Regions from separate parts of the Neobacillus oceani genome, predicted to be linked through region 1. Evidence: predicted binding sites of a transcription regulator. Region 1 holds the regulator's gene; the other holds the start of a gene.
The links. Region 1 encodes CtsR, which represses protease genes until heat stress. Its sites were predicted from a motif close to ATGGTCAATAAAGGTCAAACA; they were not measured.

Region 1 (4,418 bases):
GCGTCGGTGGGATACTACCCTGGCTGTATTGAAATTCTAACCCGCACCCATGATCTGGGTGGGAGACAGTGTCAGGCGGGCAGTTTGACTGGGGCGGTCGCCTCCCAAAATGTAACGGAGGCGCCCAAAGGTTCCCTCAGAATGGTTGGAAATCATTCGCAGAGTGTAAAGGCACAAGGGAGCTTGACTGCGAGACCTACAAGTCGAGCAGGGACGAAAGTCGGGCTTAGTGATCCGGTGGTTCCGCATGGAAGGGCCATCGCTCAACGGATAAAAGCTACCCCGGGGATAACAGGCTTATCTCCCCCAAGAGTCCACATCGACGGGGAGGTTTGGCACCTCGATGTCGGCTCATCGCATCCTGGGGCTGTAGTCGGTCCCAAGGGTTGGGCTGTTCGCCCATTAAAGCGGTACGCGAGCTGGGTTCAGAACGTCGTGAGACAGTTCGGTCCCTATCCGTCGTGGGCGCAGGAAATTTGAGAGGAGCTGTCCTTAGTACGAGAGGACCGGGATGGACGCACCGCTGGTGTACCAGTTGTCTTGCCAAAGGCATCGCTGGGTAGCTATGTGCGGACGGGATAAGTGCTGAAAGCATCTAAGCATGAAGCCCCCCTCAAGATGAGATTTCCCATTCGTAAGAAGTAAGATCCCTGAAAGATGATCAGGTTGATAGGTCAGAGGTGGAAGCGCGGCGACGTGTGGAGCTGACTGATACTAATCGATCGAGGACTTAACCAAATAGATTACCGTGTTCTTCCGAACTTCTTCTTAAATTATCCAGTTTTGAGGGAATGAACCTCAAACCAAATAGTCTGGCAGTTATGGCGAGAAGGCCACACCCGTTCCCATACCGAACACGGAAGTTAAGCTTCTCAGCGCCGATGGTAGTTGGGGCCTTGCCCCTGTGAGAGTAGGACGCTGCCGGGCAAAATGGAAGGCAACCTTTAAATGGGTTGCCTTTTTTGGTGTATTTAAGGCATGTGAATGAACTGCCAGCCATAGAAAACCTTTCTGTCCATGTTTGAGAGAGCGGCAAAAAGAGAAAAACCTGAAAAGTCGTTCCATAATCCTTGTTTAAGGGACAGTCAGGAGTCGAAATTCGGTGTGGTTGTCAGATAAAGTGTGTCCAAAGAAGTCTGATCTCTGGACAGCAAAGTGAATTTTCATGGGATGTGTGTCCAAAGAAGCCTCGTCTCTGGACAGCAAAGTGAATTTTCATGGGAAGTGTGTCCAAAGAAGCGTGATCTCTGGACAGTAAAGTGAATTTCCGAGTGTAGTGTGTCCAAAGAAGTCTGATCTCCGGACAGCAAAGTGAATTTTCAAGAGTTGTTTGTCCGAAGAAGCATGGTCTCTGGACAGCAAAGTGAATATCCAAGTGTTCCCGATATAAGTGACAAGCAAGCACCGAAATCCGGTTCGGTTGTCACATAAACCCCATATAATTGACAAGCCAGCGTCGAAACGTGGTTTTGTTGTCCTATAAACCCCTTAATTTAATACCGGAAATTAACCGCAAGATTCTCTTCGCCCTGTAGAAATGTTGGTTCAACCTTATATAAAAGCACAGAAGTAATCCGTGGTTTACAAAGATCCATTAATGCATCCTCTAGACCGACCTCTCCTCCCTAACAGCCTCTAGCAGCACCGCCTGAATAACAAAGTAAAACCGACCAAATTGAGCCCACACTCTGGACAGGAACAGCAAAATATATTAAAAGAAAAGCCATCCCTGTTTAGTTTTTAAAATCTGGGGTAGAGGAAAAAACCCCCTTATTTAAAAACCCTTGAAGGGTTTCATACGAACTTTAATTGGAGAAAATATGAAGGATTAAAAAAATTGCAAGTACATAACCTTATCATGTATAATTAAAGTCAAATATAGTCAAAGTCAGTAGGGGGTGGCAAGTTGAGAAATATCTCTGATATCATTGAAAACTACTTAAAACAGGTTCTGGAGTTAAGCGAAGAGGATCTTGTTGAAATAAGGAGGAGTGAGATAGCGGATAAATTTCAATGCGTCCCTTCCCAAATTAATTACGTAATCAATACAAGGTTTACAATAGAGCGGGGATATTTAGTCGAAAGTAAGCGGGGTGGGGGCGGCTACATTAGGATTATGAAAGTCCAGTCGAATGACCATGCCCACTTGCTGGACCATGTGCTTTCCCTTATTAAGGACCAAGTCAGCCAAAGCAAAGCGGAAGGAATCATTCTCCGGTTGATAGATGAAAAAGTAATTTCCGAACGTGAGGCAAAAATTATGCTGAGTGTTATTGACAGATCGATTTTGTTTATCGACCTTCCCTACAGGGATGAATTACGGGCACGAATGCTAAAAGCGATGCTTATGACATTAAGATATAAATAGGGAAAAGGGCCGTGTTTTCCCTTCATATACATGAAGAAGGTGAGAAAATGATTTGCGAAGAGTGCAATAAGAGGCCGGCAACAATGCATTTCACAAAAATCCTGAATGGCCAGAAAACTGAATTTCATCTTTGCGAACAATGCGCACGGGAAAAGGGCGATATGTTTATGATGAATGGAGGACCCGGTTTTTCAATTAACAATTTGCTTGCCGGCCTTCTGAATTTTAATAAAGGCTACCAACAATCCGGTGAGGATGCATTTAAGCAAGAGGAGGTCCCTCAATGCCCGAATTGCAAAATGACTTTCCCTCAGTTTGTCAAGGTTGGAAGGTTTGGCTGCGAACATTGTTATAAAACGTTTTCGAGCCAACTGCAACCAATATTAAGGAGGCTCCACGGAGGAAACTGGACCCATAACGGCAAAATACCGAAACGGGTTGGCGGAACGCTTCATATCAGAAAAAAGCTTGAAGAGTCGAAGCGGAAGCTAAAGGAACTCATTTCCAAGGAGGAATTTGAAAAGGCGGCTGAAATCAGGGATGAAATCAGGGCGCTTGAAAACATGATAGGAGGAACAGCCGGAGGGGGGAAGTAACTATGTCTTTGGAAAATTTTCTAAACCATGCGGTCAGTTCCTGGATGAACAATGAAGGCCCGGAAGCTGATATTGTACTCAGTTCAAGAATCAGGCTGGCACGAAATCTTGATGAATATAATTTTCCGGCGCTTTTAACAAGTGAGGAAGGGCAGGCAATTATTTCGAAATTAAAGGAAATGGTGGATGGCCCAGGCCTCACAGCATTCGGCAAGCTTGAACTTCTTTCAATGCAAGAGTTGCAGCCGCTGCAAAAAAGGGTACTCGTCGAAAAACATTTAATCAGCCCAAACCTTGCCGAGGATTCTCCTTTCGGGGCGTGCCTCCTTTCGGAGAACGAAGAAATAAGCGTAATGGTGAATGAAGAGGATCATATCAGGATTCAATGCCTATTCCCCGGCCTTCAGCTAACAAAGGCGCTTGAAGCGGCAAATGTGATTGATGATTGGCTGGAAGGGAATATAAAATATGCTTTTAATGAGGATCACGGGTATTTGACTAGCTGCCCCACAAATGTCGGAACCGGTCTTAGGGCCTCGGTGATGATGCATCTCCCTGGACTTATTTTAACACAGCAAATAAATGCTATTATTCCGGCAATAAACCAACTTGGCCTTGTCGTGAGGGGGATTTATGGGGAAGGCAGCGAAGCGCTCGGCAATATTTTTCAAATATCCAACCAAATTACCCTGGGAAAATCAGAGGAAGATATTGTTGAAGACCTGAATAGTGTTGTCAGCCAACTGATTGCACAAGAACGCTCCGCAAGGGAAGCTTTGGAAAAGACATCCCGTATACAATTGGAAGACCGGGTATTCAGGTCTTTCGGAATTCTTTCAAATAGCAGGATTATTGAAACGAAAGAGGCGGCCCGTTGTTTATCCGATGTTAGACTGGGAATTGATATGGGGTATATAAAAAATATTTCCAGGTCAATATTGAATGAACTCATGATTTTGACGCAGCCGGGTTTCCTCCAGCAATATGCGGGCGGGCCATTGAGACCGGATGAAAGAGACATCCGGCGCGCGGGGCTTATCAGGGAGCGACTAAAACTGGAAATGAATGATAGATGAGGAGGAAACGACAATGATGTTTGGCCGTTTTACAGAGAGGGCTCAAAAAGTTCTTGCACTGGCCCAGGAAGAGGCAATCCGCCTCGGCCACAATAATATTGGAACTGAACATATTTTGCTCGGCCTCGTCCGTGAAGGAGATGGGATCGCCGCTAAGGCTCTTTATGGGCTTGGCCTGGGAGCGGAAAAGATCCAAAATGAAGTTGAAACGCTTATCGGCAGAGGGCAGGAAGTTCCCCAGACTATTCATTACACGCCAAGGGCGAAAAAGGTAATTGAACTATCCATGGATGAAGCTAGAAAACTAGGCCATTCCTACGTTGGAACGGAGCACATCCTGTTAGGCCTTATCCGTGAAGGCGAAGGTGTTGCGGCAAG
Region 2 (4,418 bases), 620 kb from region 1:
TCCTTCGCAAGGCCCGGCCCCAGTTCCTCGGCTACTGCCGCCATGGTAGAGCCACCTGTGACCGCGATGATATTTTTTCCGTCAATCAGCTTTTTCATCCTGTGCGCCGTCGCCCGGCCCAATTCCTTTTTGGCAAGGGGAGATTGGTCGCTATCTCCGGGTACGATAATAACGTTCCGGATGCCAAGGCGATGCTTCAATTCCAGTTCCATTACATCTATACCCTTTAGCTCCCGCATTAAGCCATCAAGATCTTCCAGTAAATTTCTGCCTCCTTCTGAAAGCATCAGGCCCAAAGGTTGCGAAACAATCAGGTTCTGCTCCTTCAGGAAGTCGGTCTCTGTACGCAGAACCCTCTCCGTATAGCCAAGATTCGCGGCAAGGGTCCTTCTTCCGACTGGCTGCAAAAAATTGATTGTACGCAGAATGGAATACCTTTCCTGCATAACGTCGAGAAGGTCCGGCAATAATCTTTTTTGGATATCTAATAACGAGTGCATGAGCTGCAACTCCTTCTTGCAAATTAGCGGAGCATAGCAGAATCTCTCCCAAGGTACTGGGACGTTTTTTGTCCCGCTATGACAAATTATGTCCCACTTGTCGCAAAAAAAATCACCCTGTTCGCACTTATTTTAACAGGAGTGATTTTCACATTCAACTAAAATGATTGGATTGGCTATTTTTTATGAACGAAACTAAATACTGCTTTTCAATGATTCCGTATCCAGCTTCAATTCCATCAACAAGGATGACCGGTATCATCAGCCCATATTCCTCGGTCAACTCGTCGCTAGACCCAATATCAATTTCCTCAAGCTCGAACGCGATGGACTCGCGGATTTCAAGCAAATCCTCCTTCGCCTTTTCGCAAAGCGGGCAGCGGCTCCTAGTATAGAAAGTAACTTTCGGTTTCAACTCAATCATCCTTTATTAAAATCGTTTCCGTTTTGAAGAAGAGGCGATTCCCAGTTGTTCCCGATACTTGGCCACGGTCCTTCTCGAAATGACAAGCCCCTCGTTCTTCTTTAGCATATTGGTGATCTCTTGGTCTGAAACTGGCTGCCTCTTGTCCTCATGCCCGATAATCGCAGCGATCAATTTTTTCACCTGGGCCGAGGATGCACTGCTGTCCGAGACAGTGCCGATTCCGGAAGAGAAAAACGACTTCAGTTCAAAGGTGCCAAATGGCGTCCCGAGGTATTTTTCACGGACAGCGCGGCTGACGGTCGATTCATGGATATCCAAGCAATCAGCAACTTCCTTCATCGTAAGCGGCATCAGCTGCCCCTTCGCTTCCGCAAAAAAGTACGGCTGCTTTTCAATTATTTTCCCAGCCACTTTTAAAATTGTATCGTTCCGCTGCCTGATACTTTTTGCAAGCCATTGGTAATCCTGGTATTTTTCCTGCAGAAATTTGATTGCCTGCTCATCGCCGCTTGACGTTAGTGAATGGAACATATCGTCGTTAAAGCCGATTGCCGGGAGATTTCCTTCAACAAGATGGACGCGCCATTGCCCATTCACGCAATCCGCCACCACGTCTGGAACAAGATAAGCAGCTCTTTCCTGATAAAAATCAGCCCCGGGCCTTGGGTTTAATTTTTGCATAAGGTCATATATTCCCTGTATTTCCTTGAGGCTTACCTTTAATTCCTTCGCAAGCTTCTTCCACTTTTTTTCCGCAAATTCGGAAAAGAATCCTTTTACGATCACATGGGCCAAAGGAGATCCTTCACCATTTCTATCAAGTTGAAGGAGGAGGCATTCCTGCAGGTTTCTCGCGCCTATTCCTGGCGGGTCCAGCTGCTGAATTTCCCACAGGCACTCTTCCACCTTTGCTGGGCTTGCATTCGAAATGACAGCGATTTCATTTATATCTCCACGGAAATAACCATTTTCATCTATATTCAATATAACCTGGCGTATAAGTTTTTGTTCGTCTTTTTGAAAGCGCCCGGGCTTCAGCTGGGAAAGAAGATGTTCCTCAAGCGTCGTCCCCGTCTCCGATGCAATTCCATTTATATCGTTTTGTTTTTCTCTGTAGGTTGTTTTCCTTGGACGGTCTTTCGACTGCCCGGAAGGCATGACTTCAAGCAGGGGATTTTCAAGCGCCCTTGCTTCCAGAAAGCTCGCCAGCTCCTGGGCACTATATTGGAGCAGGGCAATTGCCTGGGACAATTCCTGCGTCATTGACAATCTTGTCTGCTGCTGTTGCAAAAGTCCAATCCTCATGTTCATCTGCTTACCCCCCGCCTTCTATTTTACATGAAAATCGGTGGTTTGGGTTATAGCCAAAAAAACTTGGCAAGGTTTTTGGGAAAAGAATTGTCTTCCCTTTCCGGGGCCAGTGGCGCGCAACGCGATACCGAGGTTAATAGTACAAAAAAAATCAACGGCCCCGAGTCAGGAACCGTTGATTTTTTAAAAAGTAGCGCCCTCGTCAGGACTCGAACCCGAATTTCAAGAACCGGAATCTTGCGTGCTATCCGTTGCACCACGAGGGCATATTTTTGCATCACAATTTCATATTATAGTGGAAACCAATCATCTTTGCAAGCACAGATTATGTTTAAAATGGGGAACGTTGGGTAAGATGGCTAACATGGAAAAAGTTCGAACAAAACCTTATCTATTGAGCGATTCGTTTGACCTTTATTGACCATCATTGTATGATACTTACATAAGGAAATCTTAAAATGTTTCTTAAGGAGGCAGTCTTATGAATTTGATCCCTACAGTCATTGAACAAACAAATCGGGGCGAGCGAGCATATGATATATATTCACGCCTGTTAAAAGACCGGATTATTATGCTTGGGAGCGGAATTGACGACCATGTTGCCAACTCGATCGTCGCCCAGCTCCTGTTCCTTGAGGCGGAAAACCCTGAAAAGGACATCTCCATCTACATCAACTCCCCAGGCGGCAGCATCACGGCGGGGATGGCCATTTATGATACGATGCAGTTCATAAAGCCGGATGTCCAAACCATCTGCATCGGCATGGCGGCATCCATGGGTGCGTTCCTTCTTGCAGCCGGAACAAAAGGCAAGCGTTACGCCCTTCCGAATGCTGAAGTAATGATCCACCAGCCGTTAGGAGGCGCGCAAGGCCAGGCAACCGAAATCGAAATCGCCGCCAAGCGGATTCTGTTCCTTCGTGAGAAGCTGAACACCATCCTTTCCGAGCGTACTGGCCAGCCGCTTGAAGTAATCGCAAGGGATACAGACCGCGACAACTTCATGACTGCAGAGCGCGCTAAAGAATACGGCCTCGTCGACCATATCATCACTCGTAATATTGTTGAAGAGAAAAAAGATAAATAATACTCGTTGTGATTGCAGCCCGTTTCCGATTGGAGGCGGGCTGTTGTGGTGGTGATGGGATACAACAGACTGCTACTTTACGATTTCGATATTTAGCGCCCTTGCCTGTGAGGGAAGCGATGTATCTATTCCTCCGTCAACCCAGACGACCACTTCCTCCCTTACTGTAGCGATCAATTTTCCCATGGATAGGCAGCGTAACCCATACGAGACCTACTTCTCCATCCTCAATCAAAATTCGGTTTTCATCACTATCTACTTCTTGAATTACTCCTTTTAAATCGGACTGGCCTTTAACTGCTTCTTTACTGTCTTTACAGCCTGCTAAAATCATAAATAAAACTATAATCGAAACCATCCAAATCCTCAAGGCGGGTTCTCCCTTCTCCGCATTTAAGAATTAGACGTCCTTAGTCACCCTTCGATTACACTCTGGGCGTCACCAACACATATCCGTAAAAAAAAAACGGACCCGTTCACTCCAGAACGAATCCGCTTTCAAAAAATTCAATCTTCTTTCGAAACATACTGTGCGAGTGCTTCGACGGCGGCGTTATCATCGGGGCCATCGGCCGCAATGGTGATAACCGCTCCCGAGCTGACAGCCAGGCTCATTAGGCCCATAATACTCTTTGCATTCACTTTCTTGCCGTCCTTCAGTAAAAAGACATCCGCTGAAAAACGGTTAGCCTCCTGTACGAACTGGGCAGCCGGCCGCGCCTGGAGGCCGGTTTTCAATTTTACTTCCACTTCTTTTTCTACCATCACATTCTTCCTCCTCTATATCTCTTTTACGGCAGCTGCCTGTTGCTGTTTCTTTCCCATTGAAGATCCTATGCGACACATCTTCCACATCGGTGGCTGTTATTTCGGCGCCTGTTCAGCTGCCCTTAGTTTCTCCGCGATTTCATCGATTTTTCGAAGGCGGTGGTTGATGCCCGATTTGCTGATGGTCCCTCCGGAAACCATTTCACCCAGCTCCTTTAGCGTCACGTCCTGGTAGGCCACTCTCAATTCCGCTATTTCCCGAAGCCTTCCTGGCAAAACTTCAAGGCCTACTGTCCGGTCGATGTAACGGATATTTTCTACCTGC

Region 2: a site for CtsR is predicted at 2,643-2,663, ahead of clpP (ATP-dependent Clp endopeptidase proteolytic subunit ClpP). Genes of this name have one in related genera too.

What each region holds. Positions count from the first base shown of each region.
Region 1 covers NZ_CP143543.1:112,481-116,898, forward strand. The annotation lists rRNA gene V1499_RS00580 (23S ribosomal RNA) at 1-738, shown strand, start outside; rRNA gene rrf (5S ribosomal RNA) at 812-927, shown strand; gene V1499_RS00590 (CtsR family transcriptional regulator) at 1,907-2,368, shown strand; gene V1499_RS00595 (UvrB/UvrC motif-containing protein) at 2,416-2,964, shown strand; gene V1499_RS00600 (protein arginine kinase) at 2,967-4,040, shown strand; gene clpC (ATP-dependent protease ATP-binding subunit ClpC) at 4,054-4,418, shown strand, end outside.
Region 2 covers NZ_CP143543.1:4,065,990-4,070,407, forward strand. The annotation lists gene V1499_RS20620 (sugar-binding transcriptional regulator) at 1-500, opposite strand, end outside; gene V1499_RS20625 (glutaredoxin family protein) at 655-915, opposite strand; gene rpoN (RNA polymerase factor sigma-54) at 931-2,238, opposite strand; tRNA gene V1499_RS20635 (tRNA-Arg) at 2,433-2,504, opposite strand; gene clpP (ATP-dependent Clp endopeptidase proteolytic subunit ClpP) at 2,720-3,325, shown strand; gene V1499_RS20645 (DUF3221 domain-containing protein) at 3,398-3,511, opposite strand; gene V1499_RS20650 (hypothetical protein) at 3,462-3,695, opposite strand; gene V1499_RS20655 (HPr family phosphocarrier protein) at 3,833-4,090, opposite strand; gene whiA (DNA-binding protein WhiA) at 4,190-4,418, opposite strand, start outside.